Regions from separate parts of the Stutzerimonas stutzeri genome, predicted to be linked through region 4. Evidence: riboswitches for the same ligand, from Rfam matches in the RefSeq annotation. Region 4 holds a riboswitch; each other region holds the start of a gene.

Region 1 (6,003 bases), 1.1 Mb from region 4:
ATGTCGTCCCCGTACTTCTCGATGATCCTCGTTCCTGGCGAGAAATGGCGCGGCTAGAAGCCATCCTCATCCACCCGTCTACCCTGATTTATCGGATGCACTATGCCCGGCCCCGAAACCCCAGCACCCGCCATTGTCGTACTCGGCGCCTCCGCCCTCGAAACCGCCCGACGGATCCAGCGCCTCTACCCTGAGGCGCAGATTCACGGGCTCCGAGGCCGCACGGACGAGGTCGACAGGCCGTACGAAAACTTCGGCGAGCACCTGCGCGATCTGTATCGAGCCAACACACCGATCATCGCGCTCTGCGCAGCCGGCATCGTGATCCGCAGTCTGGCCCCGGTGCTCGGCGACAAGGACAACGAGCCTCCGGTACTGGTGGTCGGTGAAGATGGCAGCGCCGTGGTGCCCTTGCTCGGCGGCCTGGCAGGCGTAAACCGCATGGCCCGGGAGATCGCCGACGCGCTGGAGGTCAACCCGGCCATCACCACCAGCGGCGAGCTGCGCTTCGGCGCCTGCCTGCTCTCCCCTCCGCCCGGCTACGTGCTGGCAGATCTGGAACAAGGCAAGCGATTCGTCAGCGATCTCCTGGCAGGTGCGCCGGTGCGGGTCGAAGGACCTGCGCCCTGGCTGGATGAACTCAGCCTGCCACTCGACCCGAATGCGAAACACCGGGTCACCGTCAGCCCGCTCAGGCAGGACGACGCTTCCGCGCTGAGCATTCACCCCCGGCAGGTCGCGATCCATATCGAACACGGCGGCCCGGAACTGGATGCGGAAGTGCAGCAGCTTATCGATGAATCTGGTCTATCCCCGCATAGCCTGGCCTGCCTGATCGCCCCGCCCGACCTTATTACGAGCGCCGAACTGCAACAGGTCGCCAGCCAACTGGACCTGCCGATCCGTTACAGCGATGACGCCGAACAGCTGCCGCCGCAGCACAGCCGCAGCCAGCGCGTGCGTCTGTTAATGGCAGATGGGCTCATCGAGGTTGAGAAGATTGGTCAGCCGCGCGGCTCGCTGACGGTGATCGGCCTCGGTCCCGGCGCACCCGAGTTCATGGTGCCTGCGGCGCGGCAGGCACTGGACGAGGCGCAGGACCTGCTCGGTTACGAAACCTACATCAAGATGGCCGGCCCGCTACGGCCGGGTCAGGTCAGCCACAGCAGCGACAACCGCGAGGAACTGCAGCGCGCGGGCCACGCCTTCGAGCTCGCCGCCAGTGGTCGTCGGGTCGTGGTGATCTCATCCGGCGATCCCGGTGTATTTGCCATGGCCGCGGCCGTACTGGAAGCACTGCACGCATCAAGCGACCCGCGCTGGCACGCCGTCGATCTGCAGATCCTGCCGGGCGTCTCTGCAGCGCTGGCGACCGCGGCAAGAGCCGGCGCGCCGCTGGGTCACGATTTCTGCATGATCTCGCTATCGGACAATCTCAAGCCCTGGACGCTGATCGAGAAGCGTCTGGAGCATGCTGCAGCGGCCGATCTGGTCATGGCCTTCTACAACCCCATTTCCAAGGCGCGACCCTGGCAGCTCGGCCGGGCCCTGGAGATCCTCCGCCAACAGCGCACGCCGGACACCCTTGTGGTGCTGGGCCGGGACGTGGGGCGACCAGCCGAAATGCTGACCGTCACCACGCTTGGGGAACTAGTACCCGAACAGGTGGATATGCGCACGCTGGTCATCATCGGCTCGTCGCAGACCTGCCGGTTCGCCAAACCAGGCGGAGGCGACTGGGTTTACACCCCCAGAAGCTATCCGGCCTTCTAAACCGAGCCCGCGTTTTAGACGTGCTCAATACCAGTAAACCCATTACCCTAGCGACGCTTGATGGTTCTGCCCCAAAGGCAGAGGCAAGAGGGAAGCAGGTACGCCCACGGGCTATTCCTGCGCTGCCCCCGCAACTGTGAACGGCGAGTTCACCTGCAATGAAGTCACTGGCCTGATCGGCTGGGAAGACGCAGGTGCACGACGACCCGCGAGCCAGGAGACCTGCCATCAGCGTGCCGATCCCGGCGCCTTTCAACCCGCATCCCTCGGAGGGAGAACGATGCATATCGAACCTGGCGTACTCAACGCCGCAAAAATCGTCTTTGCCAACGCCGCAGCCGTTTCCACATTGGCCGTATTCCTGCCCAAGCTCATGTGGCGGCCGGACATCTGGATGAAGACCCTGCTCGCCGCGCTGTTCTTCTCGGTATTTATGGAGGTCTTCCATATGCCGGTCGGCGCCTCGGAACTGCACTTCGTAGGCGCGTCGGCGGTGTATGTGATCTTCGGTTTCGTGCCGACGCTGTTCGGATTCGCCATCGGCCTGCTGCTGCAAGGGCTGCTGTTCGAGCCGACCGATCTGGTGCACCTGGCAGTCAACTCGCTGTCGCTGATCCTTCCGCTGATCGCCGCCCATGGCCTGCTCGGTCGGCACTTCTTCGCTGAAGGCGGACGCGTCATCCGCTGGGCCGAGGTGGTCAAGTTCGACGCCGCGTTCTACGGCGGCGTGGTGCTGATGGTCGGCTTCTGGCTGTCGCTGGGTAACGAACCCACGCCGCTGCAGAATTGGGCGCTGTTTGCCGTGTCCTACCTGCCACTGGTGCTGCTCGAGCCGCTGTTTACCTGCCTGGTGGTACGTACGCTCAAGCGCTATGGCGACAACCCGCTGATCAGCCGTTTCACCACGGTGAAAACACTCGCGACCGCCTGATCTAGGCTTGCCCAGCGCTGGCGATCACGCCTCGTCAGCGCTGCGGCGCCGCAGCAAGTAGCTGTCCATGATCCAGCCATGCCGCTCGCGCAACGCGGCGCGGGTGCTGCGAATCTCCTCCGCAACCTCCCCGACCTTTCCGGCAATCAGCACTTCATCCGCAGTGCCCACGTATGCGCCCCAGTAGATATCCATCTCCTGATCGACGAACAGGCAATAGGTGTCCCGCGCATCGAGCATCACCAGCACGCTGTCCAGCCCCTCGGGGAAGCCTTCGGCCAGTCGCCGGGCGGGCATGACCTGAAAGGCCTGGCCAATGCTGTTGAAGCAGACCTTATGCCGGGCTGCCAACGCTTGCAGGCTGGTGATACCAGGAATCACCTCGTAGCTGATCGGCTCCGGGCTGGCCTGCACGATGTCCTCTACGATACGCAGCGTACTGTCATACAGCGCCGGGTCCCCCCAGACCAGAAAACCGCCCACCTCACCGTCGGCCAATTCGTGGTGAACCATCTGCTCGAATACCCGCTGCTTGTCCTGATTGAGGTCGACAACGCTGGCCCGGTAGTCAGCGACGCCTCGAACGCGCTCGGGGCATTCCGCCTCGACGAAGCGATACCCCGGCGTTTCGATGAAGCGTTCGCAAATGTGTTTGCGCAGATGAATGAGCGAGTCCTTCGAGGCGCCCTTGTCCATCAGGAAAAACACGTCGACGCGGTTCAGCGCCTTGATCGCCTGAACCGTCATAAAGTCGGGATCACCTGCGCCAATGCCGATAATCAATAGGGTTTTCACGGATTCCGGCTCCATTGCGCTCAGGGTTTGTTGTTCAAAGTTTGTCATTGAGGGCCGCGAGCGTATCGATGTGTCGATACTCCGCGCCCAGTTGCTCGGCCAATTGCCGTGCGCGGCCGAGGCGAATCGGCGAACTCTCGATATCCACCAGCAGGGCCGGACAACGGCTCGGTTTCAGGGCGTCCACGTCACGCAGCCGGCCATCGGTGAAGACCAGCAATCGATGCTGCTCGGCGGGCTTCAGCCGTTGCCGACGCGTCTGCCATTCAGCCGCCTGCCGCAGTGCGTCCAGCAAGGGCGTACCGCCTCCGGCACCGAGATCAGCCAGCCATTGCTGCTGTGCAGCTTCGACCTTGCGGCCCGGCCAGACCCAATCGGCGCGCGTTCCGTTGGCCTGCATCAAAGCCAGACGGACACGTTTACGCCGGGCCTGTTCGAAGACTTCGCCGAGCAGCCCCTTGGCCTTGCTCAGCGCGCCATGTCGACGCGTCGAGCCCGAAGCATCGACGATGACCAGCCACAGCTCGCTTGCCCGCAGGCTGCGCGGGCGCATCACCAGATCTTCACGGCGGTGCGGTCGCCCATTGAGCAAAAAGGTGGCTGCCCAGTCGATCCGTCCCGCTGCGCCACTGCGAGCGGCGCCCTGCCGACCGCCGTTCAGGTTGCCCGGTGCTGCTCGTGCATCCACGCCGCGGGCGTTGCGTGGGCGGATGCTCAGGACTTTTTTGGCCATTGCGGTGGCTCACGCCGTGCGCCCACCGGCTGCGCCTGGGCCGGCAACTGCCCCCAGTCACCCGCGCCCTCGTTTTGCTGCCGAGGCGCGCCGGGCTGGTCGGCCTCGCGTGGCGGCGGTGATTGCGGGGCAGTCGAAGGAGGAGTCGCTTGCCGCTGACGATGGCGTAACACGAAACCGGCGACGGCCTCGATATCTTCATCCTCGATTCGCGCTGAGGCACGCCAGGCCGCATGAGCACGGGCCGCGCGCAGCCAGACCAGATCCGCGCGCAATCCGTCGACCTCGGCGGCAAAGCAACGCTGGCTGATCTGCTCCAGTGCGGCATCGTCCAGAGGAACGTCCGCCAACAGCGTCCGAGCGCTCTGGCAGCGCGCGCGCAACGCCTCCTGCTGAACCGACCAGCTGTATAGGAAACTGCTCGGATCGGCATCGAAACTCAACCGGCGCCGCACGATTTCCGCACGCTGAGCAGGCTGCGGTTGGGCGTCGAGCGCAACGTTCAAGCCGAAGCGGTCGAGCAACTGCGGCCGCAACTCGCCCTCCTCGCCATTCATGGTGCCGACGAGCACGAAGCGCGACGTGTGGCGATGGGACACGCCGTCACGCTCGACGTGATTGACGCCGCTGGAGGCTGCATCGAGCAACAAATCGACCAGATGATCCGGCAGCAGATTGACCTCATCGACATAGAGCACACCGCCGTCGGCCTTGGCCAGCAAGCCCGGAGAAAACTCGGCGCGTCCCTCGCCCAATGCGGCATCGAGGTCCAGCGAGCCGACGATGCGCTCCTCACTGGCGCCCAGCGGCAAGGTGACGAACTGGCCGCTCGGCAGCAGGTCCGCCAGCGCTCGCGCCAGGGTCGACTTGGCCATGCCGCGAGGCCCTTCGATCAGCACGCCGCCAATCGCCGGATCGATCGCAGCCAGGCACAGGGCCAACTTCAGATCATCGGCACCCACCACGGCGGCCAGGGGAAAGTGACTATCGGGCATGGCAGGCATCCGTAGGGGCAAAGAGGAATATGTAGGGTGGGTTAGCGGCGCAGAACTCGGGACAGCGATACGCAAGCGATCGTGACGCGCCGCGTAACCCACCACGCCATGGCACGCACCACACCGATGGCGGGTTAAGCCACGTCGATATCATGCGGGCATAGGACAAGCGCGACTCGCCGCTAGCCGACCCCAGTGAGTCAAAGGAAATGCCGGGACTCATGATTCCTCACTGTCGATCAGCAGGTTTTCCAACGCTTCCCGATAGTCGCCGGGCTCTTCCCAGAGTCCGCGCTGTTGCGCCTCCAACAAGCGTTCGAGGATGTCTTTCAGCGCCTCGGGGTTGTGCTGCTGGATGAACTCGCGAGTGTCCCCGTCCAACACGTAGGCATCGGCCAATAGCGCGTACTGGTGATCGTCGATCAACTCGGTGGTGGCATCAAAGGCGAACAGGTAATCCACGGTGGCCGCCAGTTCGAAGGCGCCCTTGTAGCCGTGGCGCTTCATGCCGGCGATCCACTTGGGGTTCGCTGCACGCGAACGCACCACCCTGCCCAACTCTTCTTTCAGGCTGCGGATTTTCGGGTTGTCCGGCTGGCTGTTGTCGCCGTGGTAACTCGCGACCGACCCGCTGCGCAGGGTCTCGGCGGCGGCCAGCATGCCGCCCTGAAACTGGTAGTAGTCGTTGGAGTCGAGAATGTCGTGCTCGCGGTTGTCCTGGTTCTGCAGCACCGCCTGAACCTGCTGCAGCCGCTCGGCGAAGCGCGCCCGTGCTG
Region 2 (7,907 bases), 1.1 Mb from region 4:
TAGCGCACGCTGGCTCGCGAACGCTCCCACAGCGCCTCGACACTGAAGCCGCGCGCTGCCGGAACACAGCTGAGAGGGTTGGCCACCTATTTAGTGGTGGTGATCCGCCTTGCGAAAGCTTAAGGAAGTGAACATGCCCCGGACGCGGGCATCCGGGTCGTCATTCGCAACACTGGTGGATGCTGCAATTACGTTGAACTCGCGATTACGCACTGGCACGAGCGCTTTACCTTGTGCATCAGTCGTCGCCACCACCTTGTCAGGGTCATTGATGTAGTCGCCAATCAGCTCGATTCCTTCAGCTGGCTTTCCGTCAAGGAGGACCTGAACCGGCAGCGACTCACCCATGTCGAGGGACAGCGGGTCGGTCTGCGGCACGATGACCAGGCTGAGCTTATCCAACGGGGGAAGTTTTGCGCCTTCCTTCAGCACCGCCAGGCTGTATTTGTAGTAACGCCCGGAATCCAGTGCGCCAGCCACCTTGCTTGCACCGACGTTGAGCCATTTTTTGTCCGGAGCCTGCGTCCAATAACCATTGTCCAGCGCAACGGTGATTACCGCAGGTGGATTCAAGGGCTGTAGCCGAGCATGGTCTTCAAGCCGCTCGACTGTGACTGGGATCTGTTTGCCTCGCTGATCAGCTGCCCATGCGCCGGAAATCTTCTTAGCGTCATAGGCGTTGTCTTCCGCGCCGTGCCCATAGATCACCTCGATATTGCCGCGGCGCTCTTCGGTCCACATACCGTGGGCCCAGCTTTGCCCGGCGGCCAACATAAGCGTTAGTACCGCCGCGACTCTCACGTGTTGTTTGTTCATTTCAAATCCAAATATAAGCGAAGAAACTTGCCCGGCATGGCAGGCCTAGCCGGGCAAGGGATTACAGATCGAGCGACAGGCTGACGCTCAGGTTGCGCGGTTCACCCGGCATGACCCAGAGATTGCTGTAGGAGCGCTCGTAGTAGGTGCGGTCGAAGGCGTTGTTCAGGTTCACGCCGAGGGTCAGCTTTTCCGTCGCCTTGTAGCGCGCCAGCAGATCCACAGTCGTGTACGACGGCAGCTCGAAGTCGCTATCGGCCTGCCCTGCCCGATCACCCACGTAGTTCACGGCGCCGCCTAGCGAAAGACCACGCAGGTCGCTGTCCAGGAATTCGTAGGTAGTCAGCACGCTGCCGCTATGGCGTGGCACGTTGAGCAGGCGGGTGCCACTGGCCAGCCTGTTGTCACGGGTAATCTCCGCATCGACAAAGGCATAAGAGCCAATGACGCGAATCGCATCGGTCAGCTGTCCGGCCAGCTGTAGGTCCACTCCGCGGCTGCGCACTTCGCCGGCGGCAATCTGGAAGCCGTCATTGGCCGGGTCGCTGGTCAGCACGTTTTCCTTGGTCAGGTGGAACGCGGCGGCGGTGAGTCCTAGACGGCCATCGAACAGGTCGAGCTTGACCCCAGCCTCATATCCAACGCCCTCTTCCGGATCGAAAGTCCCGCCGCTGGAATCCGCACCGTTGTTCGGTTTGAACGACTGCGAGGCGTTGGCGAACAGCCCGACCTCCGGCACCAGCTGATAGAGCACGCCCACCCGAGGCGTGACCTTTTCATGGGTCTGCACGGTGCGCCTGCCGGCAACCTCATTGTCCAGGCGTTGCTCGTAGTGGTCATAACGAGCGCCGACAACGCCGAAAAGCTTGTCGGTAAAGCGCATCTGATCCTGCAGGTTCAGCGCCCGGCTATGCACTAGCTCGTTGCGGTCGACCGTACGCGCGGGATTGAACGCCGGACGCGGCGCACCGTAGACCGGGTTGTAGAGATCGATGGTGCGTAGATTGTCGGAGCGCAGCATGAATTCGCTCAAGGCGTAGCGCTCGTACTCGGTGCCGATCAACAGCTGATGCTCGATCGAGCCGGTATCGAAACGCCCGCGCAGCTCCAGTTGGGTGATCGCGTCCTGCCAGTCGTAGTCGCGATAGCGCAAGTTGCGGGTCAGCGTGCGGCCGTCTGCTGCGACCCCTGCCGCTTCGGTCGCATAGCCATCCATCCGGCCCTGCTTGTAGTGGCTGGCCAGGCGTAGCGTCCAGACCTCGTTCAGATCATGTTCGAGTTCGGCCTGCAGCGTTTCGTTGTCGTTGCTGATCGGCCCATCCGAGGGTTCTCCGTAAAATGCGGAGCGGGAAACCTTGCCCAGCTTTCCACCTGGAGCGACAACGCCGCGATCGAAGGTCTGGCGGTTGCGCACCACCTCGGCCTGCACCAGCAGCCGCGTATCAGGGCTCAGTTCCCAGCTGAAGGACGGCGCGACGAACTGGCGCTCAGCCTCGCGGTGGTCGCGAAAACTGTTGTTGTCTTCGATGGCGATGTTCATGCGATAGAGCATGTTGCCGTCTTCATCGAGTGGCGTATTCACGTCCAGCGCGGTGCGATAGCGATCCCAGCGGCCAGCGCTCAGATCGAGACGGGCAAAGCTGTCGAGCTGCGGCCGCTTGCTGACGATATTGATGGTGCCGCCTGGGTCGCCGCGTCCGTAAAGGCTGGCGGAAGGCCCCTTGAGTACTTCGACTCGCTCGATATTGGAAGCGTCCGGCGGGTTCATGAAGCCGCGGTTGACACTGAAACCGTCTTTATAGAACTCACCGGTGGTCAGCCCGCGGACGCTGTATTCGTACATCGTCAAGCCGCCGAAGTCGTTCTGCCGGGCGACGCCGCCGGCGAAGTCCAGCGCCTTCTCTACGCGCGGGCTGCCGAGATCCTGCAGCACGGATGCGGGAATCACGCTGATCGACTGGGGTATTTCCTCGATAGGTGTGTCGGTTTTGGTTGCACTGCGTGTGCGTTGCGCGCGGTATCCCTGAACGGGCCCGTCTGCACGTTCCTGGTCCGCCGTAACGGTAATGGAATCCAGCACCGCCGCCTCCTGCGCACCGGCCAGAGGCACACCAACCAACATCAGCGCCGCTCCAGCGCCTACCCACTTCGATACTGTACTTCCGCTATTCATGCTCAAACCCAAGACATCGATGTTATATCGTAACAATGCTGTCTGTTTGGCGCATGAGTGTCAATGGAACGATTCGTATCTGCTTCTTTGGTCCGCGGTTTGCGTAACGAACGCGGCGTCCCGGCCGTGACTCAGCGCTTGAGGTCGGGGTACCGGGTATGCAGCTGCGGAAACTCAGTACGCCTCTATCGCCCTTCCTGCGGCTATCCAGGCATCCGAATAAAGTGCGTTGGGCTACCTGATGGTCGCCCTATCCTCGGATGCTGGAGCTAACGCCATCAGGCTTCATTGATCCGGCATCAGCAGCTCAGGCACCTCGCGTCCGGCGACAAACAACTCGTCGACCAGGCGCGTCACCTCCGCCTCGTTGCGCACGCGATACCACTTGCCCGCCGGATAGACGCTCAGCGTCGGGCCTTGATCGCACGGAAACTGACATTGGGTGCGGGTGATGTGCACGCCACCCTCGCATTCAAGCCTGCCCGCAGCCTTGAGCTTTTCCCGCAGCCCTTTCCAGAGCGGCAAGGCACCGCGACGGGTGCAACGCGGGCCATTGCACAGCAGCACACGGTGCTCGTGTAAGGGAATCTTCGACCAGGCGTGCGCGGCGGGAAGCGGCGCGACATTGATACACGGCAGGTGCAATTCCGGCCGCTCGATCAAGGCGCAGGCCGCTTCGACAGGCAGCGCCTCAGCGGTGCCAATCGCGCTGGCTACGAAGATGCGATCAGCATCGTCGAGCTGCATGAGTTCGCTACGCAGCCAGTCGAGATGAGCACTGCTGGTTTGCGGCTCAAGGTCGATCACCAGAAGCGGCCGAGCGCTTTCACCGACCGTCTGCCAAAGCAAATCGTAGCCCGAGCCCGTATCAATCACGTCCCGCAGTGCCTGTTCGCCACGCAGCGCGACCAGGCGCGCCCTGAAAACCTCGGCGAACGAGCCTTCGGACAAATCGGGGCCGACGAACAGGATTCGGGCGTAGGGTGCAACAGCGGTAGTCATTGGCTCTCTCCTTAGCGGCGCGCAGTCTAGCAGCGACGGTCGAAAAGGAGCGATCAGCCCGTAGAAACACCGGTGAGCACGCCGAGGGCCATAAGCGCGGTAAGGAGATCATCTCGACGCAGGAACTCCCTTGTTACCGCCGGGAGCATCGGCCGGCGCAGGAACAGCACCGGCAGACCTCGCTCGCGAGCCACCTGCAGTTTCGGCTCGGTGGAATCGCCGCCGCTGTTCTTGCTGATCAGCACATCGCTGTTCAACCGTTCAAACAGCTGACGCTCGGCTTCAAGGCTGAAGGGGCCCCGATCACCGATGATCTCGGCGCGTTCAGTCGGCGCCTGTGCATCCAGGCAGCGCACGGTCCAGTGCTGGTGAGCAGGAATTTCATGCAGGTGCGCCAGCGGTTCGCGTCCGAGGGTGAAGAAGGGTCGCCGGAAATCGTTCATAGCTTCGGTCAACTCTGCCCAACCACTCACCTCGTGCCAGTCGTCGCCTTCGCCTGCCTGCCAGGCCGGCCGCCGCAATGCCCAGCACGGTATGCCGGCCTGCTCCGCCGCGCTTGCAGCATTGGTGCTGATCTGCGCCGCGTAGGGGTGCGTGGCGTCGACCAGCAGGTCGATACATTCCGCCGCGATGAAGGCTGCCAGACCCTGCGCACCCCCAAAGCCGCCGACGCGGACCTGGCACATGAGGTCAACGGGCACGCGGCCCAGACCGGCGAGACTGTAGATGTGCGATGGCCCGAGGCTGCGCGCCAGCCGCAAGGCATCGCCCGTGCCGCCGAGCAGGAGGATGCGCTTCATCGCGGTTTCTCGACCTGCAGCAGCGTGATCGGCAACGCACCACGCCAGGTGTCGAACCCGCCCAAAGGCTGAGCATGCGCCACCGAAATCCGGGTCAGCTCGCCGCCGATGCGTTCACGCCAGCTCATCAGAAGCGCCTCGCTCTGCAGGGTCACGGCGTTGGCCAACAGTCGTCCACCCGGCTTCAAGCTGGCCCAGCAATGCTCCATCACACCCGGAACCGTGACGCCACCACCGATGAAGATCGCATCCGGCTCGGGAAGGCCCGCCAACGCCTCGGGTGCGCGACCGGCCACCAATTTCAATGCGGGAACGCCCAGCGCATCGCGATTGTGTTCGATATGCGCCTGACGCCCGGCATCGGCCTCCACCGCGATGGCCCGGCAGCCGGGATGAGCACGCATCCACTCGATGCCGATGGAGCCGCAGCCGGCGCCGACGTCCCAGAGCAATTCGCCGGGCATGGGAGCGAGGCGAGCCAGGGTCAGAGCCCGCACGTCCCGTTTGGTCAGCTGGCCATCGTGTCGGTAGAGATGATCGGCAAGACCGGGTGTGAGCGGCAAGCAATTGGCATCCACGTCGGCCATACACTCGACTGCCAGCAGATTCAGATCGGCGATCGCATCGAATGCCCATTCGGCTGCGAGGGCGTCCAGACGGCGCTCCTTTGCGCCGCCCAGGTGCTCCAAGGCGGTCAGCCGACTAGCGCCGAAGCCCCGGCTCGTCAGCAATTGTGCGACCTGAGCAGGGCTCGTTCCGTCATTACAGAGGATCAACAGACGCGCGCCGGGAAATATCCGGGCGTTCAGCGCCGCGAGCGGCCTGGCAACCAGAGAAACGACCTCCACGTCCTGCAATGGCCAGCCAAGGCGTGCCGCCGCCAGAGACACGGACGACGGCGCTGAGAACGCGCGCATCTCTGTGGCATTCAAATGCCGTGCGAGAGTGGCGCCGATGCCATAGAACATCGGGTCACCACTCGCCAGTACGCACAAGGGCGTACCGCGCCGTGCGAGCACCGGCTCGAGGCTGAACGGGCTCGGCCAGCGTTCTAACCGGCACTGCAGCTCGGCCGGCAATAGCGCCAGCTGCCGTTCGCCGCCAATGATGCACGTCGCCTCACCAAGCGCCTGTCGAGCCACGTCGCCGAGTCCTGACCAGCCGTCTTCGCCGATCCCTACCACCGTCAACCAGGGTGTCATCCGCCTCCCCCACATCGCTAGGCCAGCCTTCGTCGGGCGACAGCCTTGACTGTCGCGTCATCGGGCAAAGCGGGCATAATAGCGCCTTCGTCGGTGCCCGCCGCGACTACGCCAAGGGCCTAAGAGGGAATACGGAGCGATCTCATGATCGTGACCGAGCTGCCCCCGCAACTGTAAACAGCGAATCCTCCGCACGCATGCCACTGGGAAACCGGGAAGGCCGCGGATGATGAAGACCTGTCAGCCAGGAGACCTGCCGACGACGCTGGTCGCGAGTGCCAACATCGGGCGGGGTGTACCGATGCCAACTGAGTTCGCCGAACTCAGCCGGTCTGGTCGCCGCGTCTTTAGTTTCAGGTGACACCGTGCGCGACCATGTCTCATGAGTGAACTGCCCATTCCACGCCCCAGCGCGTGCCCCGGCCTGCTGCGCATCGTGCAGGCACTGGACGGCGGCATCTGCCGAATAAAACTGCCCGGCGGCACCCTTGCTAACAATCAGGCGCGTGCAATTGCCGACGCAGCGCAGCGCTTTGCCAGCGGCGTGCTTGAGCTGACCAACCGCAGCAACCTGCAGATACGCGGCGTCCGCACCGAGGCGGAACGGGACCTTATCCGCGCGCTGCTGGAGGCGAACCTCGGGCCCTCGGTTGCCGACGCCGACGACGTGCGCAATCTCATGCTGAGCCCCGCTGCCGGCCTGGATCGTCAGCAGCACATGGACACCCGTCCGCTGGCAGCAGCACTACTGGCGCTGCTGGAGGACAACCGAGCCCTGCACGCCCTGTCTGCCAAGTTCGCCCTCCAGCTCGACGGTGGCGAAAGTCTGTGCATGCTCGAACACGCCCATGACCTCTGGTTGCGCGCCCTCCCCGGCACTCCGCAGCGGCTGGCATTCGGACTGGCAGGCTGTCCGACCGACAGGCCGCTGGGTCTGGTCGCTGCAACTGATGCCGTGCAGCTGGTTGAAGCGATCCTGCTGATTTTTCTGGAAAGTGCCGGACCGGAGCAGAGGCGCATGCGCCAGCTGCTCGAATCCATCCCGGCCGAGGTTTTTTTGCTGCGGATACAGGCGCGCCTGCCATTCGTTGTATTGCCGGTACCGGCCGACTGGCCACGACAAAACCCGGCGGCAGACGCGCCAGTTGGCATCATCATGCAGCGCCAGCCAGGGTTGGCCATGGTTGCTGCCAGCGCGCCACTCGGGCGGATAGACGCTCAACAGCTCCTCGCCGTCGCCGAACTGGCGCGGCTGCACGGCGATGGCAGCCTGCGACTGACGCCCTGGCAGGGCCTGCTGATTCCGAATGTACAGGTCGACGACGCAGATACCCTGCTCGGCGCGCTCGACCTGGCGGGACTGCTCACCGACAACGCCGCCCCGCTGGCCAATCTGATTGCCTGCACCGGTTCTGCCGGCTGCGCACGCGGGCTGGCCGACACCAAAAACGATGCGCTGAAACTGGCGAGATGCCTGCAACAGCACGCTCCGCACCCGCGGGTACACCTCAGCGGCTGCCCGCGCTCCTGCGCGGCTGCGCATGTCGCGCCGTTCACGCTGCTCGCCGTAGGCGACGGCCGCTACCAACTCTACGGACGCCAAGTGGGCATGGCCGGTTTCGGTCAACCACTAACGCCACCAATGGATATCGAATACGCAGGCGCGTGGCTCGCCCAGCACCACGCAACGGGACGCACCAATGCTTGATTACATCCGCGACGGCCAGGAAATCTACCGGCGCTCCTTCGCCACCATTCGGGCAGAAGCCGACCTCAGTGCGATTCCGCCTGACATGGAAAAACTCGCCGTGCGGGTGATCCACGCCTGTGGAATGGTCGATATCGTCAGCGATCTCGCCTTCTCTCCCGGTGCCGGAGCGGCCGGTCGTGCAGCGCTGCAGGCCGGCGCGCCGA
Region 3 (7,907 bases), 1.1 Mb from region 4:
GGGTATCCAGCCCGACACCGTTGCCGATGCGCCCATCTCGTGTGGGGTAGTTGGCCAGGATCAGGGCGACGCGCTTGCCACTGTTCGGCAGCCGCGCCAGCCGCGCCCAGCGCCAGGCCAGCTCGGCCACGTGGTCCATGCCCGGCAGATGCGGCTGATAGCAGATCACGTCGCTCTGGCTGCGCTCGCTGCGCCAGGCCAGGCCCTTGAAGCTGATGGGTCGGGTGATCAGCCGACCGTCCAGCTCCGGCAGCACGATATGCATCGCCAGGTCACGCGAGCCCAGACCCTGCGCATTGGCCTGCCACTGTTCGTGGTTGTCTAGCGCGCAGATGGCTTGCAGCACCGGAACGTCCAGCTGAAACGGCCGCAGGTTTGGCGCATCCGGGCTGGACTGGGCAAAGCCTGTGGTGTTGATGATTACCCCGGCGGCGCTCTGCTCCAGCCAGGTTTCGACCTGCGCGAGGCAAGCCGCCTCCTTCAGGCTGGCGACCGCGATGGGCAAGGGGTTAAGCCCTTGCGCAGTCAGCCTTTCGCAGAAGGTGTCGATAAAGCCGGTGTTCGCTGCCTGTACCTGGGTGCGATAGAAGATCAGCCCGACCACCGGTGCATCCGCGTGCCAGTCGCGCTGCCAGTCAGCCAGCGTCGCGGATGGATGGCGCGGGTGATAGATCGCCACCCGCGCCAGCGCCTCGGGCTCACGCCAGGCGTAGTCTCGGCCCAACCAGCGGCTGGCGATGCAGTGGTAGAACTGGCGCGCGTTGTCGACGCCGCCCTGGCGCAGGAACTGCCACAGCCGGCGGCTATCCTCGGCAAGAACGTTGCTCAGCTCGCTCAATTCGGGATCGGCGCTGTCATCGCCCGGGACCATGATCACAGTCGCGCCGCGCTGGCCCAGCTCCACCAGACGCTCGATCCCGTAGCGCCAGTAACTGACGCCGCCGTGCACGGAAATCAGGATGACCTTTGCATGCTGCAACACCTGCTCGACATAGAAGTCGATCGACGCGTTGTTGCCCAGCTGCGCCGGACTCGCCAGGCGCAGGCTGGGGTAGTCCTCGGGCAGTTGTCCGGCCACCTCGGCAAGCAATGACAGGTGCGAATCACCCGTGCACAGCACGACGATTTCCCCGGGCGTCTGGCCCAGGTCGGCAATGCTGTCGGCCGGCAGTTGCTGGCCGGGCTGGGTGCGCAGCAGATGCACGGCCGGTCAGCCTGCCAGTGCAGCGTTCAGTTCAGCATTGATCGCCGAGGGGTCGAGCGCCTGGCCGATGATGATCAGCCTGCTGACGCGCGCCTCACCGGCCTGCCAAGGGCGGTCGAAGTGCTTGTCGAACCGTTGCCCGACGCCCTGCAACAACAGGCGCATCGGCTTGCCCGGAACCGCAGCGAAGCCCTTGATGCGCAGGATTCCGTGCTTGATCACGGCGCTCTTCAGTACCTGCAGCAGCTTGTCTTCAGGCACCTCCGGCAGCTCGACCGCAAACGAGTCGAAGGCATCGTGATCGTGCTCCTCGTGGTCTTCCAGATCGTGATGAGTCTTGCGCCCGTCGATGTGCAGTTCGGTTTCGCAATCGAGACCCAGCAGCACGCTCAACGGCAGCTCGCCGCCATGGGCCTCGATGACCTTGACCGCTTCGGGAAGCTCCTCGGCCACCTCGGCCCGGACCGCAGCGAGTGCGTCGGGGCTCAGCAGGTCGGCCTTGTTGAGGATGACCAGATCGGCGCTTGCCAGCTGATCGGCGAACAGCTCATGCAGCGGCGACTCGTGGTCGAGATTGGGATCGAGTTTGCGCTGAGCATCGACCTGGTCCGGGAAGGCTGCAAAGGTGCCGGCCGCAACCGCCGGGCTGTCGACCACGGTAATCACCGCATCGACCGTGCACGCGTTACGGATCTCCGGCCAGTTGAAGGCCTGCACCAGCGGCTTGGGCAATGCCAGACCCGAGGTTTCGATGAGGATGTGGTCGAGGTCACCACGACGCGCCACCAGCTCGCGCATCACCGGAAAGAACTCTTCCTGAACGGTGCAGCAGAGGCAGCCGTTGGCCAGTTCGAACACTCGGCCGTTCGCCTCTTCTTCGCTGCAACCGATGGAGCACTGCTTGAGGATTTCGCCATCAATGCCAAGCTCGCCGAACTCGTTGACGATCACGGCAATCCGTCGCCCTTCGGCATTGCTCAGCATGTGGCGCAGCAAGGTGGTTTTGCCGGCACCGAGAAAGCCGGTGACGATGGTGACGGGAAGTTTGGAAAGGGTTTTCATCGTGGCCCTGCGAGCATCGGAAAAAGATGAGCAGGCAGGCGGACACTTACGTGGCGACGTGCGCCAACAAGCACCACCGGAGCACCCCGCCCGGTTGTCAATTGTGTGGCGAGGCAGGTCTCCTGGCTCACGACCGGGCGACGCGGGGTGCGTCTGCCAATATCCCTCGCCTTCCCGCGCCATGCGCAGTGGCTGGTGTGCTCGACAAAGCACTCCCAAGGGTCAAGTCGCTTACAGTTGCGGGGGCAGCCACGGCTTTCCGTGTTCCCTCTTAGCTCTGGCATCGCCAGAGAACCTCGACGTGTGAAGGCTACGCAGAGGCCGGGAGCGGGTCAATCGCCCGGTTGACGCTCGGGAAAGCTTCGTGCTGTTCTTGCGCGCCGTTTTCATGACCGTGATCAGCTGCGGTCCACCCTTACGAGCGCTATGCCCATCCCAACCGCCATCGAAAATTCATCCGCACCCGAGTCCCGTCCAGTATCGGGCGAGTCGCTACTCGTCGCAGGGCTGGGGTGCCGCAAGGGCTGCAGCCGGGTCGAGCTCGAAGCGCTGCTGCATCGCGCCTTGCGGGATCACGGATTGACGACTGTCGCGCTCAGCTCCCTGGCCAGTAGTGAGATCAAGGCGAACGAACCGGGTCTGCAGGCGCTGGCCGCGCACCTGAGGCTACCCCTTGCATTGCTGTCTGCCACGCAGCTTGCCCCCTATGATGCGGCGGTCAGCGAGCATTCGCCGCGCAGCAAGGCCCTGACCGGCAGCGCTGGACTTGCCGAGGCCAGCGCCCTCGCACAGGCCGACCTCATGGGTAGTCAGAAAGCCCGATTGCTGTGTCGAAAGCTGCGCTCCGCCAATGCGTCCTGCGCCTTGGCTATCACCCGTCTTCCTTGATCTGGAGTTTGCATGACCGTCTATTTCATTGGCGCCGGCCCTGGCGATCCGGAACTGATCACCGTCAAAGGGCAGCGTCTGGTGCGCAGTTGCCCGGTCATTCTCTACGCCGGTTCGCTGGTCCCGGCCGCCGTACTTGAAGGCCATAGTGCCGAACAGGTGATCAACACAGCCGAGCTGCACCTGGATGAAATCATCGAGCTGATCCAGCAGGCCGATGCGCAGGGCAAGGATGTGGCACGGGTGCATTCGGGCGACCCGTCGCTGTACGGTGCCATCGGCGAGCAGATCCGCCATCTGCGCCGGCTCGGCATCGCCTTCCAGATCGTTCCGGGCGTGACCGCGACGGCGGCCTGCGCTGCACTGCTGGACGTCGAACTGACGCTGCCGCAGGTCTCCCAGACATTGATCATGACCCGCTACGCCACCAAATCGGACATGCCACCCGGTGAGCATCTGCACGATCTGGCCCGACATGGCGCGACCATGGCGATTCATCTTGGCGTGCAGCATCTGTCACGCATCGTTGCCGAGCTGGAACCGCACTACGGCACTGACTGCCCGATCGCCGTGGTGCACCGCGCCAGCTGGCCCGATCAGGATTGGGTCATGGGCACGCTGGCCGACATCGAGGCGAAGGTCAGCGAGAAAGGCTTTCGCCGTACCGCCTTGATCCTTGTCGGCCGCGTGCTGACGGCTGAAGCCTTCGCGGACTCAGCGCTGTACAACGTCGACACGAGGCACCTGTACCGTTCACCGGACGGCTGAATCACAGCGCTTAGCGACACTGCGCCGCCATTGGCTGAGGTTGCCGTGGTCTGATGAGCGGCCTTTCGTCTTGCTGCAAGACAGACGCTGGCTGTGGATTGAATTGCCAAGTGTTACCATTCACCACTTTCACGCCGCGCTACCTGCTTACCGCCTCGTCAGCACCGGCAATACGACGCCCGACATACCTACGCAACCATGTGCCCATCGGCCAGCCTGATCTCACGTTCAGCGCAAGCCAAGCTGGGCATAGCGTCCAGATGTTGCTCTTAACCTAAGCCAATGGCTGGGCTCGATCTCCAATTGGAGCGGGCTCGAAAAGCTGCCTGCCAGAATCAGAATGGTATGGGCTGGCATAGGGAACAGAGAAAGGCGCTTAACCACCCGTTGTTAATTCCCGCAGGACAAGTCTTTGATTTCTACCGCTAACATCACCATGCAGTTCGGTGCCAAGCCGCTGTTCGAAAACGTTTCCGTCAAATTCGGCGGTGGCAACCGCTACGGCCTGATCGGCGCCAACGGCTGCGGCAAGTCGACCTTCATGAAGATTCTCGGTGGGGATCTGGAGCCTTCCGGTGGCCAGGTCATGCTCGAACCGAACGTACGCCTGGGCAAGCTGCGCCAGGATCAGTTCGCCTACGAAGAATTCAACGTGATCGACACCGTGATCATGGGCCATGAGGACCTGTGGAAGGTCAAGGCAGAGCGCGACCGCATCTACTCCTTGCCCGAGATGAGCGAAGCGGACGGCATGAAGGTCGGCGAGCTCGAAGGTGAGTTCGCTGAGATGGACGGCTACACCGCCGAATCCCGTGCCGGCGAATTGCTGCTCGGCCTGGGCATTCCGCTGGAGCAGCATTTCGGCCCGATGAGCGAAGTCGCACCGGGCTGGAAACTCCGTGTATTGCTGGCCCAGGCGCTGTTTTCCGACCCGGACGTGCTGCTGTTGGACGAACCGACCAACCACCTGGACATCAACACCATCCGCTGGCTGGAAACGATTCTGACGGCGCGTAACAGCACCATGATCATCATTTCCCACGACCGTCACTTCCTGAACTCGGTCTGCACTCACATGGCCGACCTCGACTACGGCGAGCTGCGCCTGTTCCCGGGCAACTACGACCAGTACATGACCGCGGCCACCCAATCGCGCGAGCAACTGCTCTCGGACAACGCCAAGAAGAAGGCGCAGATCGCCGAGCTGCAGACCTTCGTCAGTCGGTTCTCGGCGAACGCCTCCAAGGCCAAGCAGGCCACCAGCCGCGCCAAGCAGATCGACAAGATCCAGCTGGCCGAGGTCAAGCCCTCCAGCCGTATCAGTCCGTTCATCCGCTTCGAGCAGACCAAGAAGTTGCACCGCCAGGCAGTGACCGTGGAGCGCATGTCCAAGTCGTTCGACGATAAGGAGTTGTTCAAGAATTTCAGCTTCACCGTCGAAGCCGGCGAGCGCGTCGCGATCATCGGCCCCAACGGCATCGGCAAGACCACCCTGCTGCGTACCTTGGTTGGCGAACTGACCCCGGACAGCGGAAGCGTCAAGTGGACCGAAAGCGCCGACTACGGCTATTACGCTCAGGACCACGCCCACGATTTTGAAGATGACGTCAGCCTGTTCGACTGGATGGGTCAGTGGACCCCTGGCGGCGAGCAGCTGGTGCGCGGCACCCTCGGCCGCATGTTGTTCTCCAACGATGAGATTCTCAAGTCGGTCAAGGTCATCTCCGGTGGTGAACAGGGCCGCATGCTGTTCGGCAAGCTGATCCTGCAGAAGCCCAACGTGCTGGTTATGGACGAACCGACCAACCACCTCGACATGGAATCCATCGAGGCACTGAACCTCGCGCTGGAGAACTACCCAGGCACGCTGATTTTCGTCAGCCACGACCGTGAGTTCGTCAGCTCTCTGGCAACGCGGATCATCGAGCTGTCCGCGAACGGCGTGACCGACTTCAGCGGCAATTACGACGACTATCTACGCAGCCAGGGCGTGATCGTCTGACTTTCGCCGATTGATCAGGCGGCCCTAGTGGCCGCAGCCCCCCTCTCGCCCATGCGAGTGGGACACGACAACTCTCCTTGTGGAGAGCCAGTCGAAGGCCGGTGAGCGGGCGCCTTCAGTGCGTCAACCTCTGGCGGGAAAATGCCTCGCCAGGAAGCCCTGCAGCAGCTCGTTCACCCGAGCTGCCTGTTCGTTCTGAATCCAATGCCCGCAGGGCGCCAACACGTGCTGCTCTAGATCCGGTACCCACTCCGGCATCTTCTTCAGCGTATAACCCTCCAGCTCGCCAACCGGGTCATGCTTGCCGATCAGAAACATCGTCGGTTGGACGATCTTCCGCCCCTGTAGCGGCTCGGTTACCTGCCAGTTGCGCTCGAAGTTGCGGTACCAGTTCAGCGCACCGCGAAAGCCCTGCTCGGCGAAGGTCTGACGGTATACCGACAGGTCCTCTTCCGAGCACCATTCGGGCAAAGGCCCCGCCTGCATGTCGTCTTCGAATAGCGTGCCGTCGGCAGGCTTGTCCTGCAGCAGCAGGTTTCGCTCCTGGTAGTACATCAACAGACGCAGCGTGCGATCGACGTCAGCGTCCAGTTCGCCCTCGGCTCGCCCAGGCTCCTGAAAATAGAGGATGTAGTTGAACCGATCACCAGAGGTCTCGCGCATGATTTCGGTAGCGGGCCGGCGCGGCCGACCGGCGAACGGGACCGACATCGTGACCAGAGCGGCGACGCGCGCGGGTTCTAGCAGCGCCAGATACCAGGCAACCATCGCGCCCCAGTCATGCCCGACCACAGCGACGTGCCCATGCCCGAAGTGGTCCATGGCCGCCCGAATATCCCCGCACAATGTCAGCACGTCATAGGCCGCTACCTCGGCTGGCGCACTACTGCGCCCGTAGCCGCGCATTTCTGGGATAAACACGCGATACCCGGCCGCCACCAGCGGGTCGATCTGATTGCGCCAGGAATACCAGCACTCGGGAAAGCCGTGCAGCAGCCACACCGGCTTGCCCTGCTCAGGACCGGCGCAGTAGAGGCTGAGGGAAATACCGTTGAGGTCGAGCTGAAGATGATCCGCGGCACTGTTCATGGAACCTCCTGATGGAGGCTCCACTATGGCAAAGCCTGGCACGCTTGTGCGTGCCATCAGCCGAACGAAGGCTAGGCCATCGACCCGGTGGATCAGACCTGGACGCTGGTCCAGTCGATAAGCCCTAGCTGCCAGGTGCCGAGAATCAAAAGACCGAAGCCGATCCGGTACCAGGCAAACGCCGCGTAGCTGTGGTTGCCGATGAACTTGAGCAAGGCCCGCACTGCGAGCATCGCGAAGATGAACGACGTCACGAAGCCGATGGCGAACACGGCGAAATCACCGGGCTGAAACAGGTCGCGGTACTTGTAGCCTGAATACACCGCCGCGCCGACCATGGTCGGCATGGCGAGGAAGAAGGAGAACTCGGTTGCCGCCTTGCGCGACAACCCGAACAGCAATCCGCCGATGATGGTCGATCCGGAACGCGACGTACCGGGCACGAGCGCCAGGCATTGGGCGAAGCCGACCTTCAATGCCAGAGCCCAGTTCATGTCATCGACTGTCTCGGCGCGAATCGCATGATCGCGGCGCTCGGCCCAGAGCATGACGATGCCGCCAAGCACCAGCGCAGTGGCAACGGTAATCGGGTTGAACAGGTATTCGTGAATCAGATCGGCAAAGGCGACGCCGAGCACCACGGCTGGCATGAAGGCAATCAGCAGGTTGCTGGTGAACTTCTGTGCCTGACGCTCCTTGGGCAAGCCAACAACCACGTCAATGATCTTGCGGCGATATTCCCAGATCACCGCGAGGATCGCGCCGAGCTGGATGATGATGTTGAAGGCCAACGCCCGCTCGCCACCGAACCCGATCAGATCCGCCACGATGATCTGGTGGCCCGTGCTGGAGACCGGGAGAAACTCGGTTACACCCTCGACCACACCCAGAATC
Region 4 (7,907 bases):
CTGAGCATGCTCAGCGCCCACGGTGGCGCCTGGCTGATGCTGCGCACCGATGGCGCGCTGGCCGAGCGCTCACGACAGGCCACTCGCCTGTGCACACTGGTGTTCCTGTTCGGTTTCGTCGCCGCCGGGCTGTGGCTGGCGCTGGGGGTCCAGGGCTTCACCCAGCTGTCAGTCACCGATGTGGGTGCGGCGCTGAATCCGCTGCTGGATAAGCAGGTGGTGCGGGACAACGCTGGCTGGTTGGGCAACTACAGCCGCTATCCGCTGACCCTGATTGCGCCAGTCGCCGGGATCGTCGGTGCGCTGCTGGCCCTGCTCGGCTCCAGCCGCAACAGCGGTGGGGCGAGCTTCCTCGGCACCAGTCTGATGATCGTCGGCAGCATCTGTACCGCCGGCTTCGCGCTGTTCCCGTTTGTCTTCCCGTCGAGCCTGGACCCGGCCTCGAGCCTGACGCTCTGGGATGCGGTATCGAGCCATAAGACCATGGGCATCATGTTCGTCGTGGCCTGCATCTTCGTGCCGCTGATCCTCTGCTACACGCTGTGGAGCTACATCCGCATGTGGGGCCGGCTCACTCATAAAACCATCGAAGCCAACCCTCACGGCCTGTACTGACTGAGCGGGCGGGCTTCCGTGCCCGCCGCGCCAAGGAGCGACGACTATGTGGTACTTCACTTGGATACTCGGCGTGCTGCTGGCCTGCAGCTTCGGCATCATCAACGCGCTGTGGCTGGAGGCCACGCAGGATCTGGACGCCGAGCCTTGAGCAGCATCGTGCACAGGCGGTTTTACGGGGCGGCCAGTCGCGTGCTGTCACTGCTGCTGGCCGCACCGCTGGCGCTGGTGCTGCTGATCCACCCGGCCGCGATGCTGGACGGGCAGGGCGGTTACAGCCACCCGCAACTGATGCTGGTGATGTGGGGGATATCCGCAGGCTTCGTGCATGGCGTAGGTTTCGTACCACTGTGGTGGGGCTGGCGCTGGCTGCTCGGTCCGCTGCCGGCGTGGTTGTTTTGCACCATGGGCTATGCGGTTCTGTTCCGCGCCCCGCTGGGTTTGTAACTTGAGTCGGAATACCTGGCTCTTTGCAGTCCAGAGGCGGCTTCCGTAGTCTGAAGCCATAGTCTCGGTGCGACAGGCCCGCAACACGTTGCGGCCTTCCTTCTTACCTCCAACCCGCGGTTGTTCATGGATATCGATAAGGTTGCCCAGGCGCTTGCAGCTGCCGAACGTATTCTGATCATCACCGGAGCGGGGCTTTCCGCCGACTCGGGATTGCCGACCTACCGGGGTCTGGGCGGGCTGTATAACGGTGAGACCGAAGACGGCCTGCCGATCGAGGTCGCGCTGTCCGGGCCGACGCTGCGTAGTGATCCCGCGCTGTGCTGGAAGTACCTGGCCGAGATTGGGCGCGTCTGCTTGAAGGCCGAGCCCAACGCTGGCCACTTCGCCATCGCCGAGCTGCAGCGGCGCAAGCCGGGCGCCTGGGTGCTCACGCAGAATATCGACGGCTTTCACGGCCGTGCCGGCAGCCCGGTAGAGCGGTTGATCGAGATTCATGGGCAGCTGGCGCCGCTGTCATGCGTCGGTTGCGGCGAAACTGATTCGCGTCCGTTGCCAGCTCTGCTGGATGGGGCGCTGCCGCCGCGCTGTGCCCATTGCGCCGCAGTGCTGCGCCCGGCGGTGGTGCTGTTCGAGGAAATGCTGCCCGATGCTGCACTGGCAGACTTGCACGAACAATCGCGCATCGGTTTCGACGCCGTGCTGGTGGTCGGCACCAGCGCCAGTTTCGGCTACATCCTCGAGCCAGTATGGCGGGTGCGGCATCGCGGTGGCTTCGTCGCCGAGGTGAATCTGCAGGCTACCGATATCAGCCCGTTTACCGACGTACGGCTGGAAGGAAGGGCGGCAGACGTTTTGTCGCAGTTAATCCGTCACATTTCGTCCGATTGAATTTGATCATCGACGCGATAGAGGGCATAGTCGCCACCACTTTGAAATCACCGACACGGTCGTGCCCATGCGCCAACGCTTCGCACCCCTCGTGCCTCTCGCACTTATCGCCCTGCTGACGGCTTGTGCCGGCCAGCCTGTACAGACCGAGCAGCAGATCACATCGCCTCGGCTGTCGCACAATCATCCCCTGGCAGGATTCGACTTCGCCGCGCTCGACAAGAGCGAAGATGAGTCGCTGGCCGAGCTCACCGACGAACACGAATACCAGCTGCCCGAACTGGCAGACAGTATTCTGGAGCGCGGCTTCACCTTGGTCGGTACGCCTTATCGCTTTGGCGGCAACTCGGTGAAAACCGGTTTCGACTGCAGCGGTTTTGTCGGCTTTCTGTTCCGCAAGGAAGCTGGCCTCAAGCTGCCACGCTCCACCCGTGAGCTGATCAACCTCGACGCGCCAGTGGTCAAGCGTAGCGAGCTGGAGCCGGGCGACGTGCTGTTCTTCAATAATCGTGGACGTGGCCGGGTCAGTCACGCCGGTATCTATATCGGCGATGACCAGTTCATCCATGCTTCCAGCAGCCGCAGCGGCGGCGTTCGCGTCGACAGCCTGGACGACAAGTACTGGCGCGCCAGCTACATGGAAGCCAAGCGTGTTCTCGCAATGGCCTCCGACCTGGCGCCCCACACCGTTCAGCGCTGATCTAGCGGTCTGCGGGGGGTTGCGTCTTCCCCCGCATGCCGGCAGAGTGATGGCTCTTTTGCCTGGACCGCTCTGCGATGTACTACCTGGCCCGTCTCTCGCTTGTTGTCCTCTTTGCGTTGCTCGCCGCCTGTGCCGGTCAGCCACCGGTGCCGCCAGCCGTCGAGCAACCAAGTGCCTCTTATCCCATGCCAGGCGTTGCCGAAGATGTGCTTTTCAGTGCGCTCGGCCTGGTCGGCACGCCTTACCGCTGGGGCGGCAATACGCCAGACAGCGGGTTCGATTGCAGCGGCCTGATCGGTTACGTCTACCGCGGCGCGGCGGGCATCAACCTCCCTCGCACCACCCAGGCAATGAGTAACCTCCGCGGCCCGGCCGTGCGCCGGCATGCACTGCAACCTGGTGATCTGGTGTTCTTCGCCACGAGCGGCGGCCGTCGTGTCAGCCACGCCGGTATCTATGTCGGGCAGGACCGTTTCGTCCATGCACCTTCGTCCGGTGGCACGGTACGCCTGGATAGCCTGGCTGCCAGCTACTGGCAGAAAAACTACCTGGGCGCCAAGCGTGTGCTCGATCACGAGCAGCTGGCACGCAATCCCTGAGTCGCTTCTGGTGTCCTAGCCGGCAGCACTGTCGTTAGTGCTATTCACATCCTGAAATAGTCTCCGTTTGACATGCGGTGATTCCGCTATGCCCAGCGTTTGGCTACCATGCGCAGCCCAATTTCCTTCCGTGTGCAATCTGCTGCACACATGCCCCTTTCCTTACTTTCCCCTTAGGTGAGTTATGCCTGTATTGCTGACGTACGTGCTTATTGCACTGGCGGTGGCGGCACTGCTTGGTGTCGTGCTCGAAGAAGTAACCCATGTGAACAAGGCCAAAGTAACGCTGTTTTTCGGCACTCTGGCGTGGCTGCTGCTGTTTATATTCACGCCAGCGGGCGAGGCGCGTGAAACCGTGCTGGAAAGCCTCAACGAGAACATCGCCGAAATTGCCGGGTTGTGGATATTCCTGGTGGCGGCGATGACTTTCGTCGCCTATCTGAACAAGAAAGGCATGATCGAGAACCTGATCTACCTCGTCCTACCGCGGCGGATCAGCGAGCGCGCACTGCTGTTTCTCACTGCGACCTTCTGCTTCGTGTTCTCCTCGTTGGCCGACAACATCACTGCGACGTTGGTCTCCATTACCCTGATTCTCTCGCTGCAGCTCGATAGGGCGAAGACCATCAAGTTCGCCACGTTGGTGGTGTTCTCGGTCAACTCCGGTGGCGTCGCGCTGATCACTGGGGACGTCACCACGCTGATGATTTTCCTCGCCGGCAAGGTGGCGATTCTGCAGTTGCTTGTGCTGGCTGTCCCGGCCTTCCTGGCGGTGATGGTATTGGCCGCGATGCTGTCGATCGGCATGCGCGGCGAGGTTATGGTGCAGGGTCAGCGCAACGATGTTCGGGGTGTCGACGTGGCCATCGCAGTGATCTTCCTGTGCACCATCCTCAGCACCATCATCGGCAATTTCCTGTTCCAGATCCCGCCGGTGCTGACGTTCCTGGCCGGATTGTCGGTGATGTTCCTGGTGGCGCGCTTCTTCAGTGACGACAACGACTCCGATCCGATTCTGGAGTACGTGCGACAGGTCGAGTTCGAAACGCTGTTCTTCTTTCTCGGCATCCTGCTGCTGGTGGGGATGCTCAAGGAGATTCGTGTGCTCGACGGGCTGGTGCTGATCTATGACCAGGTTCCGGCGGTGATGGCCAATTACCTGATGGGCGTGATGTCTGCGGCGATTGATAACGTGCCACTGACTGCCGCGCTATTGAAATCCGGGCTGGAGATGGGCGTAGCCGAGTGGATGGTGCTGACCTATGCGGTCGGGGTTGGTGGTTCGCTGCTGGTAATCGGTTCGGCGGCGGGCATCGTCGCCATGAGCAAGGTGCCAGGCCTGACCTTTGGCAGTTACCTGCGGCACATGCTCTATCTGTTCATCGCTTTCAACATTGGCTTCGCCGGGGTTTACCTGATCGGCCTGTCGATGGGCTGATGGCTATTCCGTGCAAGGGCGTATTACCAGCTCAGGTTGAAATGCGAACCCAGTACGAAGCGATCATCGAGCAGGTCCCAGCGCTCGACGCAGACTTTTTTCTGCTCGCCTGGACACAGCTTCAGGCGGTTGAATGAGTTCGGCGAGGTGCCACGCAGGCGTGTAGACAGCGTGGTGCCGGCCTGAACCATCCAGATCTCGCGCGCGAGGCCGGTGTACTGTTTGGATAGCGGTAGTACGTAGGGCAGGTGGATGTGCCCGCCCATGACCAGGTCCAGCCCATGCTCGGCCCAGCGCTGCAGCGCCGGTTCGGCGCCGTGCTGCAGGTTGCGCAGATCGCTCGGCACCATGGCGCCGAACGGCTGGTGTGCCACGACGATGCGGATCTTGCCTGGATCACTGGCGGCAAGGCGCTGCGCCACCTGCTCGACCTGTCGCGCGGTCACTACGCCATCCTTGTGCCGGCGTGGGTGGGTGGTATTGAGGCCGACCACCAGCATGTCTTCATTCTCGAACACCGGCTCCAGGTCGTCGCCGAAATGTCGGCGGTAGTTGCCGTAAGGCGTCAGCGCGCGGGCGAACAGGTTATACAGCGGGATGTCATGGTTGCCCGGAATCACCAGCGTATCGCTGACGCCGTCCGCCTTCAGGCGGCGAACGAAGGCTTGAGCGCTGGCGAATTCGCCGCGGCGGGCGCGTTGCGTGATGTCTCCGGAGAACACCAGTAAATCGGCACGGTGCTCACGTACATGGTCTTCCAGCGCCTGGACGACGGCGGCTTGTTCGGTGCCGAAATGGGTGTCGGAAATCTGCACAATGCTGGTCATGGGCGTCGAATGTGAGTCCTGGCTGATCGGGGCATTGTTGCATTCGAAGCCTTTCGACGCCCGCCGTTCCGAGCAGCAACATGCAAGCGAAGATTGCGCGGCGCTGCGACAACCCCGCGGTTGCGTCATGCCCGGCCTTGGACTACCCTCCGCGTCGCCTCAGGTGCCCCCTCGTCAGAGGAGGGTGAAACAGGGAAGCCGGTCCATTCTCACGAAGATTCCGGCGCTGCCCCCGCAACGGTAGGCGAGTCGAGAAACCGTAACAGCCACTGTGCCTACGCATGGGAAGGCGCGGTTTCGGGACGCTGCAAGGCGTACGCTCGCAAGCCCGGAGACCGGCCTGTCGCATTCACTGACAGTGCGGCGGGCTCTGGGCGGGTGCATATCCTTCGCGATATTCACTTCTCTCTTGCAGTTCCTCCGCCTGTCTTCGTCGACTTTCAGTCGTGCGGGTGGGCACGACGGAGACCTGTACCTTGATTGGCAACGCCCGTTTAAAGCCAGCGGCCTATGTGCTGCTCGGCAGTTTCCCCCTTTCCATCGGCCAGCTGGCCGCAGCTCCACTGGACCTTGAACAGCAGGTGGTGACCGCCACCCGCACCGCGCAGACTGCCAGGCAGAGTCTGGCGGCAGTGACGGTGATCGATCGTGAGCGAATCGAGCGCAGCCAGGCGAGCTCGCTGCCGGAGATTCTCAAGCAAGTGCCCGGCGTTTCGCTGGCGAACAATGGCGGGCCTGGCAAGTCCACTTCGCTGTACATGCGTGGCACCGAGTCCGACCATGTGCTGGTGATGATCGACGGCATCAAGATCGGCTCGGTGACGTCTGGCGGTTCGGCGTTGCAGGATTTGCCGCTGGAACTGATCGAGCGCATTGAAGTGGTGCGCGGGCCGCGCTCCAGTCTGTACGGCTCCGAGGCCATCGGTGGGGTTATCCAGATATTCACCCGCAAGGGCCAGGGGCAGGGCGTCAAGCCTTTCTTCTCGGCGGGGTATGGTACCCATGACACCTACAGCGGCAGCGCCGGTGTCTCCGGTGGCGACGGACGTGGCTGGTACAGCCTGGGTGTCAGCGGCTCGGACACCGATGGCATCAACGTCAAGTCGGCGGGCACCAGCGGCTATGAAAGTGACGTCGATGGCTATCGCAATCTGTCCGCGACGCTGAGCGCCGGCTATCGCTTCGACAACGGGCTGGAGCTGGACGCCAACCTGCTGCAGGCCAAATCCCATAACGACTACGACAGCGTGAACCGGGCTCGCACGTCCGGTTTCGGCGCCAATGCCGATGGTGAGTCCAAGGTTTTCGGCACCCGTGCTCGCTTCAGCCCGCTGGAGCGCTGGTTGGTCACGCTGCAGGTTGGGCGAAGCGAAGACAAGTCCGATGCCTATCAGGACGGACAGTTCTATTCACGCTTCGACAGTCGCCGCGACACGCTCGGTTGGCAGAACGATATCCAGCTCGCCGCCGGGCATACGCTGACTGTGGGCGCTGATCATCAGCGCGACGAGGTCAACGGCACTACCGTTTATGACGAGAGCTCCCGTGACAATAAGGGCTATTACACCCAGTACCTTGGGGAGGTGGGCCGCCATGACTGGCAGTTGTCACTGCGTCGTGACGATAACGACCAGTTCGGCCAGCACGACACCGGTAACGTCGGTTACGGCTATGCGCTGACCGATTGGCTGCGCGCCACCGCCAGCTACGGCACGGCGTTCAAGGCACCCACGTTCAACGAGCTGTACTTCCCTGACTACGGTAATCCGGCGCTGGATGCGGAAACATCCAAGAGTCTCGAGATCGGCCTTGCCGGTCAGCACGGTTGGGGCCAGTGGGCAGTGAATGCCTATCGCACAGTAGTTGATGACCTGATTGCCTATGACGCCAGCATTTCCGGTCCGGCCAACGTGCAGGAAGCGCGTATCCGCGGCGTCGAGTTGGTGCTTGGCAGCCAGCTGTTGGGTTGGGACTGGAACGCCAACTACAGCCTGCTGGAGCCGGAAAACCGTTCCGCCGGTGCCAACCGCGGCAACGAGCTGGCGCGTCGGGCCAAGCAGCTATTCAACCTCGACCTCGACCGCCGGCTCGGCGCCTTCAGCGTAGGCGCCAGTCTGCATGCCGAAGGGCAGCGCTACGACGACCTGGCCAATACCAAGGAGCTATCCGGCTACGCCACCCTCGATCTGCGCGGCGAATACCGCATCACCCCCGAATGGCGCTTGCAGGCGCGCGTCGCCAACCTGCTGGCCGCCGATTACGAGACCGCCGAGGGCTACAACCAGCCCGGCCAGGCCGCTTATCTGACTGTGCGCTACCAGGCGCTGTAAGGCGTGGCGCGGGTATGTCGCCCGCGCCTACCCAAGGAGACTGCAAAATGATCAAGC

What was found. Region 4 has a riboswitch for cobalamin ahead of btuB (TonB-dependent vitamin B12 receptor). Riboswitches for the same ligand answer to the same signal wherever they lie in the genome.
Region 1: another riboswitch for cobalamin. It lies ahead of SM130_RS10875 (energy-coupling factor ABC transporter permease); the one in region 4 lies ahead of btuB (TonB-dependent vitamin B12 receptor).
Region 2: another riboswitch for cobalamin. It lies ahead of cobG (precorrin-3B synthase); the one in region 4 lies ahead of btuB (TonB-dependent vitamin B12 receptor).
Region 3: another riboswitch for cobalamin. It lies ahead of cobW (cobalamin biosynthesis protein CobW); the one in region 4 lies ahead of btuB (TonB-dependent vitamin B12 receptor).

Annotation. Positions count from the first base shown of each region.
Region 1 covers NZ_CP139348.1:2,375,932-2,381,934, reverse strand. The annotation lists gene SM130_RS10885 (precorrin-2 C(20)-methyltransferase) at 1-57, shown strand, start outside; gene cobJ (precorrin-3B C(17)-methyltransferase) at 103-1,773, shown strand; cobalamin riboswitch at 1,818-2,017, shown strand; gene SM130_RS10875 (energy-coupling factor ABC transporter permease) at 2,054-2,704, shown strand; gene cobF (precorrin-6A synthase (deacetylating)) at 2,729-3,499, opposite strand; gene SM130_RS10865 (vWA domain-containing protein) at 3,534-4,232, opposite strand; gene SM130_RS10860 (ATP-binding protein) at 4,214-5,227, opposite strand; gene cobN (cobaltochelatase subunit CobN) at 5,447-6,003, opposite strand, start outside.
Region 2 covers NZ_CP139348.1:2,383,037-2,390,943, reverse strand. The annotation lists gene SM130_RS10920 (DUF4198 domain-containing protein) at 91-816, opposite strand; gene SM130_RS10915 (TonB-dependent siderophore receptor) at 878-2,938, opposite strand; gene SM130_RS10910 ((2Fe-2S) ferredoxin domain-containing protein) at 3,275-3,991, opposite strand; gene SM130_RS10905 (cobalt-precorrin-6A reductase) at 4,045-4,791, opposite strand; gene cbiE (precorrin-6y C5,15-methyltransferase (decarboxylating) subunit CbiE) at 4,788-5,993, opposite strand; cobalamin riboswitch at 6,068-6,268, shown strand; gene cobG (precorrin-3B synthase) at 6,376-7,701, shown strand; gene SM130_RS10890 (precorrin-8X methylmutase) at 7,694-7,907, shown strand, end outside.
Region 3 covers NZ_CP139348.1:2,366,054-2,373,960, reverse strand. The annotation lists gene cobN (cobaltochelatase subunit CobN) at 1-1,204, opposite strand, end outside; gene cobW (cobalamin biosynthesis protein CobW) at 1,211-2,266, opposite strand; cobalamin riboswitch at 2,362-2,580, opposite strand; gene SM130_RS10845 (cobalamin biosynthesis protein) at 2,693-3,154, shown strand; gene cobM (precorrin-4 C(11)-methyltransferase) at 3,167-3,922, shown strand; gene SM130_RS10835 (ABC-F family ATPase) at 4,335-5,924, shown strand; gene SM130_RS10830 (alpha/beta fold hydrolase) at 6,048-7,013, opposite strand; gene SM130_RS10825 (undecaprenyl-diphosphate phosphatase) at 7,106-7,907, opposite strand, start outside.
Region 4 covers NZ_CP139348.1:3,442,566-3,450,472, reverse strand. The annotation lists gene cydB (cytochrome d ubiquinol oxidase subunit II) at 1-615, shown strand, start outside; gene cydX (cytochrome bd-I oxidase subunit CydX) at 662-766, shown strand; gene SM130_RS15725 (cyd operon YbgE family protein) at 763-1,062, shown strand; gene SM130_RS15720 (NAD-dependent protein deacylase) at 1,189-1,953, shown strand; gene SM130_RS15715 (C40 family peptidase) at 2,021-2,653, shown strand; gene SM130_RS15710 (C40 family peptidase) at 2,731-3,255, shown strand; gene nhaD (sodium:proton antiporter NhaD) at 3,440-4,693, shown strand; gene SM130_RS15700 (metallophosphoesterase family protein) at 4,717-5,520, opposite strand; cobalamin riboswitch at 5,665-5,878, shown strand; gene btuB (TonB-dependent vitamin B12 receptor) at 6,000-7,850, shown strand; gene SM130_RS15690 (hypothetical protein) at 7,898-7,907, shown strand, end outside.